DNA from 4 places in the Megasphaera sp. ASD88 genome. Region 1 is predicted to be linked to each of the others. Evidence: riboswitches for the same ligand, from Rfam matches in the RefSeq annotation. Region 1 holds a riboswitch; each other region holds the start of a gene.
The links. A riboswitch is a leader RNA that binds a small molecule or an ion and turns the genes downstream of it on or off. The one in region 1 is predicted to bind S-adenosylmethionine.
Positions count from the first base shown of each region.

Region 2: another riboswitch for S-adenosylmethionine. It lies ahead of CJ260_RS04215 (MetQ/NlpA family ABC transporter substrate-binding protein); the one in region 1 lies ahead of metK (methionine adenosyltransferase).
Region 3: another riboswitch for S-adenosylmethionine. It lies ahead of CJ260_RS10615 (methionine ABC transporter ATP-binding protein); the one in region 1 lies ahead of metK (methionine adenosyltransferase).
Region 4: another riboswitch for S-adenosylmethionine. It lies ahead of CJ260_RS07495 (MetQ/NlpA family ABC transporter substrate-binding protein); the one in region 1 lies ahead of metK (methionine adenosyltransferase).

Region 1 is NZ_NQXW01000001.1:219,463-222,422, reverse strand. Features, by position in the region: gene priA (primosomal protein N') at 1-102, opposite strand, end outside; gene metK (methionine adenosyltransferase) at 228-1,418, opposite strand; SAM riboswitch class I at 1,474-1,576, opposite strand; gene coaBC (bifunctional phosphopantothenoylcysteine decarboxylase/phosphopantothenate--cysteine ligase CoaBC) at 1,654-2,868, opposite strand; gene rpoZ (DNA-directed RNA polymerase subunit omega) at 2,889-2,960, opposite strand, start outside.
Region 2 is NZ_NQXW01000004.1:68,581-71,540, forward strand. Features, by position in the region: gene CJ260_RS04215 (MetQ/NlpA family ABC transporter substrate-binding protein) at 88-906, opposite strand; SAM riboswitch class I at 1,037-1,135, opposite strand; gene rbr (rubrerythrin) at 1,284-1,820, opposite strand; gene CJ260_RS04225 (hypothetical protein) at 1,966-2,478, opposite strand; gene CJ260_RS04230 (HAAS domain-containing protein) at 2,478-2,960, opposite strand, start outside.
Region 3 is NZ_NQXW01000025.1:335-3,294, reverse strand. Features, by position in the region: gene CJ260_RS10620 (cell wall metabolism sensor histidine kinase WalK) at 1-753, opposite strand, end outside; SAM riboswitch class I at 1,160-1,257, shown strand; gene CJ260_RS10615 (methionine ABC transporter ATP-binding protein) at 1,353-2,396, shown strand; gene CJ260_RS10610 (methionine ABC transporter permease) at 2,377-2,960, shown strand, end outside.
Region 4 is NZ_NQXW01000012.1:19,816-22,775, reverse strand. Features, by position in the region: gene CJ260_RS07505 (hypothetical protein) at 1-1,224, shown strand, start outside; gene CJ260_RS07500 (C-GCAxxG-C-C family protein) at 1,276-1,698, opposite strand; SAM riboswitch class I at 1,865-1,960, shown strand; gene CJ260_RS07495 (MetQ/NlpA family ABC transporter substrate-binding protein) at 2,064-2,897, shown strand.

The sequences.
Region 1 (2,960 bases):
CACGCGGCTGCCGACGTGCACAGCCATGCCGTCCGGGACGATATAGGAAAAGGTCTGCTGCAGCCGTTTGGCCGTCGTATTGATGATGATGTCTGCTACCATAGCCCTGCTCCTGCGTTTGTATAACATAAAGATAGGGACTTGACGAAGCAAGCCCCTATACATTGTATCATATTTAATTCAGCCATGCCACCTGGAAGGCATGATTCCTCTGAGATGGTCCAGTCTTATAAGCCGGCTTCCTGACGGAGAACGTCGGCTTTATCAAGCTGTTCCCAAGGCAGGTTCAGATCGTTGCGGCCGAAATGACCGTAAGCGGCCGTCTGTTTGTAAATCGGGCGCTGCAAGTCGAGCATTTCGATGATGCCGGCCGGACGGAGGTCGAAGTGTTTGCGGATCAATTCGACAATCTTTTCGTTTTCGACTTTGCCCGTGCCGAAGGTTTCTACGTGGATAGAAACGGGATGGGCTACGCCGATGGCATAGGCCAGCTGGATTTCGCATTTATCCGCCAAGCCTGCGGCTACGATGTTCTTCGCCACATAGCGGGCTGCATAAGCTGCCGAGCGGTCTACCTTTGTGGGGTCCTTGCCGGAGAAAGCGCCGCCGCCGTGACGAGCCATGCCGCCGTAGGTGTCGACGATGATCTTGCGGCCCGTAAGGCCGGAGTCACCCTGAGGACCGCCGATGACGAAGCGGCCTGTCGGGTTGATGAACAGCTTCGTCTGGTCGTCGAACAACCCTTCGGGAAGTTCCGGCTTGATGACGTATTCGAGCAAATCTTTTTCAATCTGTTCGCGCGTAACTTCCGGGCTGTGCTGAGCCGAAATGACGATGGTGTCGATGCGGACGGGCTTGCCGTCTTCGTATTCGACCGTTACCTGCGTCTTTCCGTCCGGACGGAGGTACGGCAGCGTGCCGTCCTTGCGGACCTTGGCCAGACGGCGGGACAGGCGGTGAGCCAGAGAAATCGGCAGCGGCATGTAGTCGTCCGTTTCGTTCGTCGCGTAGCCGAACATCATGCCCTGGTCGCCGGCGCCGATCGAGTCGAATTTATCCGTCGTGCCGGATTTCTTTTCCTGCGCTTCGTCAACGCCCATGGCGATGTCCGGGGACTGTTCGTCCAGGGAAACGAGGACGCCGCACGTATCGCAGTCAAAGCCGTATTTTGCGCGGGTATAACCGATATTGCGAACCGTTTCGCGTACGATGTGCGGAATATCTACGTAGCACGTCGTAGAGATTTCGCCTACGACGTGTACCATGCCTGTCGTTACGAGGGTTTCGCAGGCGACGCGGGCGTTTTTATCTTTTTCCAAAATTGCATCCAAAATGCCGTCAGAGATTTGGTCGGCCATTTTGTCGGGATGGCCTTCAGTTACGGATTCAGACGTAAAAAATTCACGATTCTTTGCCATTATATCCTCCTTATGCGTTCAAAAAAAATCCCCTCTGAAAAGAGGGGTATGTATCAGCCCATCTTTCAGTACGCTACACTGTTGGATTTAGCACCTTTCATTCACTGAAGGTTGCTGCTGCATCATCGGGCCAATCCCTCCACAGCTCTTGATGGTTAAATATTTTATTCACTTGACCTATTGTATACTAACAAGAGGAATTATGCAAGACCTATTCGAAAAATCATGGCCTCCATTACTGATTTTTTTTGGCTAAAATCGCCGCGGCCCGTTCTACGATGACCGTTGCCAGGTCTTCCTTGTCCATTTTCTCCAGTTTTTCCATCGATCCGTCGGGGAACAGGAAGGTGGCGATATTCGTCGTGCCCTGGAAGCCGGCCCCTTCGGCGCTGACGTCGTTGGCGACGAGCATGTCGAGGTTCTTCTTCTTTAACTTAGCCGTGCCGTACTCGATGAGGTTCGTCGTTTCGGCGGCAAAGCCGATGAGCACCTGATGGGCCTTGCGTTGCCCCAAGCCGTACAGGATGTCCGGGTTTTTAGCCATCGTCAAGGTCAGCGTTTCGTCGGATTTCTTGATCTTATTCGCCGCCGGATGAGCCGAACGGTAATCGGCGACGGCAGCCGACTTGATGACCAGATCGCAGTCGTCGTAATACGAATCGACGGCGGCCTTCATGTCGTTGGTGCTGCCTACGTCGACGCGGCGCGCTACGCCGGCCGGCGTCTTCAAATGGTCGTTGCTGCCGGCGACCAAGGTGACGTCTGCGCCGGCAAAGGCTGCAGCTTTAGCGATAGCAAAGCCCATGCGGCCGCTGGAATGGTTGCCGATAAAGCGGACCGGATCAATAGGCTCACGCGTGCCGCCGGCCGTAACGATGACCTTCTTCCCTTTCAGCAGGTCCGTCCGGCAGGCTGCAAATTCAATGTAGTCGACAATATCTTCCGGTTCTGGCAGGCGGCCGACGCCGGTAACGCCGCAGGCCAAATGACCTGTAGCAGGCTCGATGATTTCATAGCCGTACTCTCTGAGAGCGGCGATATTTTTCTGCACGATGGGATTCGTGTACATGTTGCTGTTCATAGCCGGGGCGATGACGACGGGAGCCGTCGTAGCCATGACCGTCGTCGTCAGCATATCGTCGGCAATGCCGCCGGCAATTTTTCCGATGATGTTGGCCGTAGCCGGAGCGATGACGAACACGTCGGCCCACTGGGCCAGGGCGATGTGCTCGACGTTAAATTCGGGAATATCGCCGAACATGGATACGGCGACGGGATTGCCGGAAATTTCCCGCATCGTCAGCGGCGTAATAAATTCCGTCGCGTGATCGGTCATAATGCACTTGACTTCGGCGCCGCGCTTGCGCAGCATGCTGGCAATTTCGGCGGCCTTAAACGCGGCAATGCCGCCGCTGATACCCAAGACGATTTTCTTGTTTTCTAATAACATGGCGATGATGTCCTCCGCAATTATTTAATGCCGCCCTGAGGCTTTTCATAGGTAATCTTGCCCTGGTCGATTTCTTCCATCGCGATGGAAAC
Region 2 (2,960 bases), on a different contig from region 1:
ATATTATTTCCTGCAGCGTATAAGCGTATAACTAAAAACGGCATAGCCGCGAGGGGCCATGCCGTGGTGGCTCGATGTCCGTTTCTCTTAGAATGCCGGGAGAATCGTGCCTTGGAAGTGTTCGTTGATGAATTTTTTAATCGGTTCAGACTGGTAGATAGCCAGGACTTTTTTATACGTTTCGTTATTGGCTTCATCTTCGCGGACGACCATGACGTTAGCGTACGGCGAATCCTTGTCTTCTACGAGGAGGGAATCCTTCTGCGGGTTTAAGCCGGCCGGGATGGCGTAGTTCGTGTTGACGCAGGCCAAGTCCGTATCGTCGAGGGAACGGGGAATCTGGGCGGCGTCGAGCTCGATGAATTCGAGGTGCTTCGGATTGTTTACGACATCCGGTACGGAGGCGTCGACGGAGGTGCCGTTTTTAAGGGTGATGAGGCCGACTTGCTGCAGGAGCAGGAGGGCGCGGCCGCCGTTGGTCGGGTCGTTCGGAATGGTAACCTTAGCGCCGTCGGCGACTTCGCTGATGTTTTTATATTTGTGGGAATATACGGCCATGGGCAGGATAATGGTCTTGCCGATAGAGGTCAGCTTCATGCCCTGGTTTTTGACGACGTTGTCGAGGTAGGGCTGATGCTGCATGGAGTTCATATCCAAATCGCCTTCGGCCAAGGCTTTGTTGGGCTGTACAAAATCGTTGAATTCGACGACCTTGATGGTCAGGCCTTGTTTTTCTGCTTCTTTAGCTACTTGTTCCATGACTTCCGCATGGGGGCCGGCCGTTACGCCGATGGCGATTTCCTTTTTGTCGGCCGAGCCGCTGTCGGAGCTGCCGCAGCCGGCGGCAAATACGCAGGTCGCGGCGATGAGGGCCGCAGCAAGGAGTTTTTTGATAGAAGAGTTCATGGGTTGTTCATCCTTTCTGATACTGAATCAATCACATGGCAAGAGGCAGGACGGCCTGCCATAGGATGGGCCGGCGACGATACGGGTAAAAAGAAAAGCCGTCGACAGATGACGGCTTTGGTTACGTATGTGTTCATCTGTCGGATGTATCCGCTGGACTTGGCACCTATCCCATTTGGGGGTTGCCGCAGCGTCATAGGGCCATTCCCTCGGCTGCTCTTGATGAAATCAATATATGATTGTTGATAAGAATCATACCATCTCTTGTGCCGAATGTCAATATTTTGGCGGCAAAAATTTTCCGACGACAAAAGACGGAGGCAGGATTCCTGCCTCCGCTTTCGGATGTGTGATGGTGTCTCGTTATATATGGTGGTTTAGTAGTTATCGTTTTTCAATTCAAAGAAAGCTTGCGGATGAGCGCAGACCGGGCATACTTCCGGAGCTTCTTCGCCTTCGACGATGAATCCGCAGTTGCGGCATACCCATGTTTTCGTCGCCGGTTTCTTGAAGACCGTGCCGTTTTCGATGTTGGCCAGGAGGGCCAGGTAGCGTTCTTCATGGTGTTTTTCGATTTCCGCTACTTTTTCAAACAGGTAGGCGATGTGTTCGAAGCCTTCTTCTCTGGCTTCTTTGGCGAAGGTCGGGTACATTTCCGTCCATTCGTAATGTTCGCCGGCGGCTGCGTCTTTCAGCGCGTCGATGTCGTTCGGCATGCCGTCGTTGAGCAGTTTGAACCAGATTTTAGCGTGTTCTTTTTCGTTGTTGGCTGTTTCTTCAAAGAAGGCTTTGATCTGTTCGTAGCCGGCTTTTTTCGCTACGCTTGCATAATAGGTGTATTTATTTCTTGCTTGGGATTCGCCGGCAAATGCTGCCATTAAGTTTTTTTCAGTTTTGCTTCCTTTTAATTCCATATCGATACCTCCATAATTTCATACGTAAACTCGCAGCCTGTGCTGCCTCTTGTCAGGTCTCTTTCCTGACCTCTGAGTACATTATACTCTATTTGCAAAATAAAATCAATGGATAATAATTATTTTTTAATAAAATATGAAAAAATTATTCTTTCACTGTGTCCGACTCAGAGCGCCGCGGCTCTTTGGCATCGTCAGTGTGTTTCGATTCCGTGTCTTTACTACTGTCACGGGAAGCAGAACGCTTCGGCTCTGAAATGGCCTGTTCGGCGTCTTCGGCCTTAGAGGAAAGCCTGCTTTCGGCTTCCTTTTTTAGGGCGTCGATGTCGGCGTGGGATGAGGAGAACGTTTCGAGCGTGTCGTTCAGCGTGTCGGACAAGGTGCTATGCGTATCCTTTGCCGTGTCGGTCAGGTCGCCGTACTTTTCCTTGAGATGGGTTTCCAGCTCGCTGACTTGGCCGGGATACATCGTTTTCAGCCGTTCGAAGAGCTCGGCCTTCGAGGCGTTTCCCCGCTTGACCGCTTCTTCGAAGGCCTTGTATTCCTGATAATAGGCAAGCCAACGCTGGAGGCGGGCGTAGTCGTTGCTCAGAAACGACTGAACGCTGAGAAAGGAAAAGACCAGCGTCAGGACGAGGCATATGACGACTTTTCCCATTATCCGTCCCTCCTTTGGGGGTTTCTGGCATTGCGGGCCGTGCGGTGGCAGGCCTGGCTGGCGTACGACGCAGTCAGGGCCGCGAACAGCAAGGCCAGGACGGCGAAGGCCATCGTCGAGACGGACAGCGTCGGCAGGGGCAGCAAATCCGAGAAGATATACGGCGGCAGGCTGTATACGGCGATGGAGGCGAGGAGCGCCAAGGCGAAAGCGAAGAATAGTATGGTGCTGACGATATTGAACAAGGCCCCGAATATGTCTAAAAAGGGGCTGGCAATGGCCTTTGCCGCCTGGGGGATGGCCGCCTTGTCATTCCACTGCAGCTCGTCTTCATCGGCTGTCCGTTTTGTAGGCCCTTTCGCCTTAGGACGCTGGGGCCCTTCGGCGTAGGCATCGTAGTTTCGGGGCGGCTCAGGCTGCGGCATGGGGTAGTAGGCTTTCCGGATTTTGGGGCGGCGGCGATGGGCCGGGTCTTTTTCCCA
Region 3 (2,960 bases), on a different contig from region 1:
CAGTTCCCGGCGCATCGTCTCAAAGGCCCGGCAGGTCTGGCTGATTTCGTCGTTTCCGTCGGCGACGACGGGGTGGTCCAGATTGCCTCGGCTGATGTCTTCGGCGATGTTCCGCATCTCCTCTACGGGCCGGACGATTTGCCGGGCCAGCAGGCGCGCTAAGAAAAGCCCTACGGCAATCGTCACGAGGACCGCTAATACGGCTAAGACGACAAAGGCGACCTTCACGATATTCTTCGAGCTGAGGTCCCAAATGCCGCCGTGCTTGCGCAGTTGTACCGGCCCGATGACGGCTACGGCTACGCCCGTCTCAGGCGACGTATAATGGAAGGCGATGCCTTCGTCCGACCAGTTGAGGGCCGCGCCGCTGCCCGGGCTGCGCCGGTACGCCTCGCCGATCGTCGCCCAGGGATCAGTATACTCCGTCGCATACAGGATTCGTCCTTGCTGGGAAATCGCTACGGTAAGGCCCTGATCCTCCAAGTGGTCGCTCGTCTGCATGAGCCGGCCCATGCCTCCGGTATACCAGTCGGCGCGGACACAGAGGCGGCTCAGCTCAAACTGCACCGATAAGGTCGGGCCATTGCTCTCCGGCCAGAGAAAGGAAATGGCCGCCGCCCTGTTGATGTTGCCGAAGTGGAGGCCTAAAAAAATAGCGATGCTGACGACGAGAGTAAAGGCCACGGGAATGGCTATCATGACAAAGTTAGACAACAGCAATCGTTTTCCAATAGGTATATCTCTCAGGTTCATCTGTCCTTCTCCCCGCTTTCCTGCCGCATGACGCGCCTTGTCTTTTATTATACCACGCCGCCGCAGATATCTTGATGCGTTCGCAAATATATTCATTACTATGCAGTGTATGCGGAAAAGATAAACAAAAATTAAACGAAGGAAAAATTCTTCATAAAACCTCCGTGCCCTTGTCTTTTCTGCAGCAGGCATCCGATTGATGGGCTTAATACATTTAAAATGCAACTATATTTTTAGAAAAATATTCCGATTTTCCTGTGTATATTCTGCAATTTTACGAAAATCCCAGGCCACAGGCCGCGCCTATTTCTTTTGTTTTCTTATTATTTTACACGGCGAGATACCTCTTGCATTTGACAACACCCGTTCCTTAGTGATAATATGTTAAGCAACAACCAAATATACAAGTTCATCCAGAGCAGCTGAGGGACTGGCCCCATGACGCTGCGGCAACCCCCGTCAGGGAAGGTGCCAATTCCAACGGAGTATTCCGGCAGATGAAGCAACATACACGAAGTACCGAGCCGTCATCTGTTGACGGCTTTTTTTAGTTGTACTGCCACCGGGTTGAACTCGTACTGAATCAAGGAGTTGATATTGTGATAAAACTGGAAAACATTACCAAAACCTACGACGGCAAGGCCCAGGTCCACGCCCTCAAAGGCGTCAACCTGACCATTGAAGACGGCGAAATCTTCGGCATTATCGGTAAGAGCGGCGCCGGCAAATCGACCCTCGTCCGCTGCATCAACATGCTCGAACGGCCGACGAGTGGCAACGTCATCATCGACGAAAAGAACCTGACCAACATGACCGACGCCCAGCTGCGGGCGGAACGCAAGCACATCGGCATGATATTCCAGCATTTCAACCTGCTTTCGTCGCGGACGGTCTTCGACAACATCGCCTTCCCGCTGGAGCTCATCGGCGCGTCGAAGGAAGCCATCCAGAAAAAAGTCGCCGACCTTTTGGAATTAGTCGGCCTGACGGACCGGCAGTTCAACTACCCGGCCCAGCTGTCGGGCGGCCAGAAGCAGCGCGTCGGCATCGCCCGGGCTCTGGCCAGCGACCCGAACATCCTCCTGTGCGACGAAGCCACGTCGGCCCTGGATCCGCAGACGACGAAATCCATCCTCGAGCTGCTCAAGGACATTAACCAGCGCCTGGGCATTACCATTGTCATCATCACCCACGAAATGGCAGTCATCAAGGAAATCTGCAACCGCGTTGCCGTCATTGAGGGCGGCGTCATCAAGGAAGCAGGCCGCGTCGTCGACGTCTTTACCAATCCCCAGTCCCAGACGATGAAGGACTTCGTCAAATCGGTCATCAACATGGAACTGCCCGCAGGCATCGCCAAGATGGGCATTACGGATCAGCCTGCGCCGGGCTACGATATGCTCGTCCGCCTGCGCTTCAAGGGAGCGGCTACGAACGAACCCGTCGTCGCATCGGTCGTACAACGCTTCCACACCTACGTCAGCGTGCTCTACGGCAATATCGACTACATTCAGGACGAACCTTTCGGCTATCTCATCGTCGTCATTATGGGTTCTATGGAACAACAGGCAAAAGCATTTGAATATATCAAAGAATTACCTATTGGAAGCGAGGTTTTAGGATATGTCCCAAGAAATCATTAATTTAATGCTCCAAGGCATTCAGGAAACTGTTTTCATGGTCGCCGTCGCGACGATCATCGCCGCCATCATCGGTATTCCCCTCGGCATTACGCTGGTCACGACCAGCCGGGGCCATATTTTGGAAAACCGCTTTATCAATCAGATACTGGGCACCATCGTCAACATCATCCGCTCGATTCCCTTTATCATCCTCATGGTCGCCATCATTCCTCTGACCCGCATCATCGCCGGCACGTCCATCGGCACGACGGCAGCCTGCGTGCCCCTGACCATCGTGGCCATTCCCTTTTTGAGCCGCCTCGTCGAAACGTCTATCCGCGACGTCGATTTCGGCCTCGTCGAAGCCGCTGAATCCATGGGAGCCACGCCCTTCCAGATCATCCGCAAGGTCCTCATTCCCGAAGCCCTGCCGACGATCATCAACAACATTACGGTCCTCATCGTCAACCTCATCGGCGCTTCGGCCATGGCCGGCGCAATCGGCGGCGGCGGCCTCGGCGACATCGCTATCCGCTACGGCTACCAGCGCTTCCGCGCCGACGTCATGCTGGCGACGATCATCAT
Region 4 (2,960 bases), on a different contig from region 1:
CCGGAATACGGTGAAATCCGGCTGCACAAGGGCCTCTTGTATGACTATTATTCCATCCATACGCGGATCAAGGGACAGGAAAACGCCGCCCTGCCACAGGCCCATTACGAAGACAATATTCCCAATTTCTTCCAGGTACCATCCAGCGTCGACGTCTGGAGTTATTTGGAATACCGCAAGCAGGCTGAACGGGAAGCGGCCCAGCTCAACGAAATCCATAACCAGGCCGTCGCCGCCGCCGTCAACTCGGCGTCTCTCGACTTTACGATGCACCTGCCCATGGCCGTCGACGCCACAAACGCCGACCAGGTCCTCGACGACGGCAAGACCCTCGTCTGGGATTTGAAGCCGGCCTTTATCAACACCCAGGGCGCCTCGGCAGGCCAGGATATTCACATGCAGGCCCAGTTCCGCATTTTCCATCAGACGACGGCCATCCTGCTAGGCGTCGTCTGCGCGGCCCTCGTCATCGCGGCGATTGTCTGCGCCGTCCTCGTCAAGCGCAAGCAGCCGACGGGACAATCCAAGCCCTATCTCATCGGCCTGGCCGTCTCCATCGTCTGCCTCGTCGGCTTAGGCGGCCTCGTCCAATCGGCTACGGCAACGCAGGTCACCTTCTCCGACAGCGACCGCATCATCAGCAAAGCGTTGCCAGAAGGCTCAGCCTATCAAACGCTTCCGTCCCCCAACAGCCTAGACACCGCCAAGGCAATGGCAAAAGACCATACTCTCCATGGTGAAGTCGTGGCTGTTTCCGAAGAAGATGACGACGGCTACCTAGCATTGTTCCAGACGACAGCCGGCCCTTGTTTCGTCATTGCCGACAAAGCCAGTGATTCCATTGCCGTTGTGCCATTCAAACAGTCGCTCATCTATTTCCGCACACAGTACACCCAGTTCTCGAACGGTAAAAAGAGCTATTACCCCCTTACCTTTATCATGGCCCGGCAGAATGACACGAAAGATAGCCCTGACGTAAAACTAGGCATCTGGCAAAACGACATGCATCAAATTCCCACATACGTTCTCATTGAACCCGATGAAAACGATGTCATCCACGTTGACGGCAATCCGTCTTCAGCCTGGAACACCCTTACGCCATCGCATTATCAAGTGCCAATGAAAGATGAAATAAATATCCGCATGGCCAAGATTTTTGCCAACCACATCGACAGCCTGAGCAAGGACGTCCGGGCCCGCGACGTCATCCTGCCGAATAAATAAACCCGCAAAAAAAGACCTCGTACGACGCCGTACGAGGTCTTTTCCATGTCTTTATTTTTTAAGCAATCCCTTTTCTTCTATAAAGGCCGCCAGGAGCTCCGCCGTACCGACCATGAGTTCCGGACAGGATACGGGGCCGCCGTTGGCCGGGCTCTTGAGGACGCGGCAGCACGACGCGTGGAACTTACCCATCCACAGCTGATAAAATTCCTTTACGGGAGCGTAGATTTCCGCCTTGGTCTTTTCTTCCGGCGTATTGCGGCCTACGAGAAGGCCCAGGATATGGCAGGCGCCGTTCAGGGCGCCGCAGAGACAGCCCGAGCCGCCGACGCCGCCGCCCATGACCGATACCATGCGGAACACGTCGTCCGACAGGTTGAGGCCGTAATATTCATTGCAGGCCTTTAATACCGTTTCGGAACAGTTATTACCGCCTTGCTGGTATTTTTTTACTACGTCTTGAATCGATTCCATTTCGTATTACCTCCTAATGCAATATCTCGTCCTTTGATTATATCACATTTTTGCCGTTCTGCCCGTTACTTTCGTTCTCGTCATATCAGGCCGGCAGGCTATGCAAATATAGCAATTTGACAAATCTGAGATTCATGATACACTATGTTCAAGACAATTTTACATCCTTTTATCCAGAGCGGCGGAGGGACTGGCCCAATGAAGCCCGGCAACCGATAACGACGGTGCTAATTCCTGCGGATTGATTTCCGAGAGATAAAGACCCTGCGACGCTACCTCTTTCTCTTGGGAAAGGGGCTTTTTTCATGGGATAAAAGGCTAAACGGTCTTACGCCATATCATTTTATATTTAGGAGGAATCATTTATGAAGCATTTCAAAAAACTTACCGTCCTGGCCGCTGCGGCTCTCTGCGCGCTGGCCGTATTGGCCGCCGGCTGCGGCAGCGACGCCCCGGCAGGCGGCAAAGAGTCGACGCAGAATAAGGTCCTGACCGTCGGCGCGACGCCCGTTCCCCACGCGGAAATCTTAAACGAAATCAAGCCCCTCTTAGCCAAGGACGGCATCGATTTGAAGATCATCGAATTTACAGATTACGTCAAGCCGAATCTGGCCCTGAACGACAAGGAGCTGGACGCCAACTTCTTCCAGCACGGCCCCTACATGGAAACGTTCAATAAAGAACACGGCACGCAGCTCAAGGCCATCTGCAAGGTCCACATCGAACCGATGGGCATTTACTCCCATAAAGTCGCCAAACTGGACGAATTGGCAAACGGCGCGAAGGTCGCCATCCCCAACGACCCGACCAACGGCGGCCGGGCCTTGCTCATCCTGCAGAAGGCCGGCCTGATTTCCCTGAAGGATAACGGCAGCATCACCTCTACGGTACAGGACATCGTGAAAAACGACAAAAACCTCCAGTTCGTCGAATTGGAAGCCGCCCAGATTCCCCGCTCCATTGACGACGTAGACATCGCCGTCATCAACACGAACTTCGCCATGGAAGCCGGCCTCAATCCGCTGAAGGACGCGATTTTCCTCGAAGATAAAGACTCGCCGTACGCTAACATCTTAGCCATCCACGAAGGCGACGAAAACCGCCCGGAAATCCAGGCTCTCGTCAAAGCCCTCCAGTCTCCGGAAGTGAAGAAATTCATCGAAGACAAATACCAGGGAGCCATTCTGCCCAGCTTCTAATACAACACACATATATATTCATGCAAAAGGGCCTCGTTCCAGGCCCTTTTGTTATACATACGG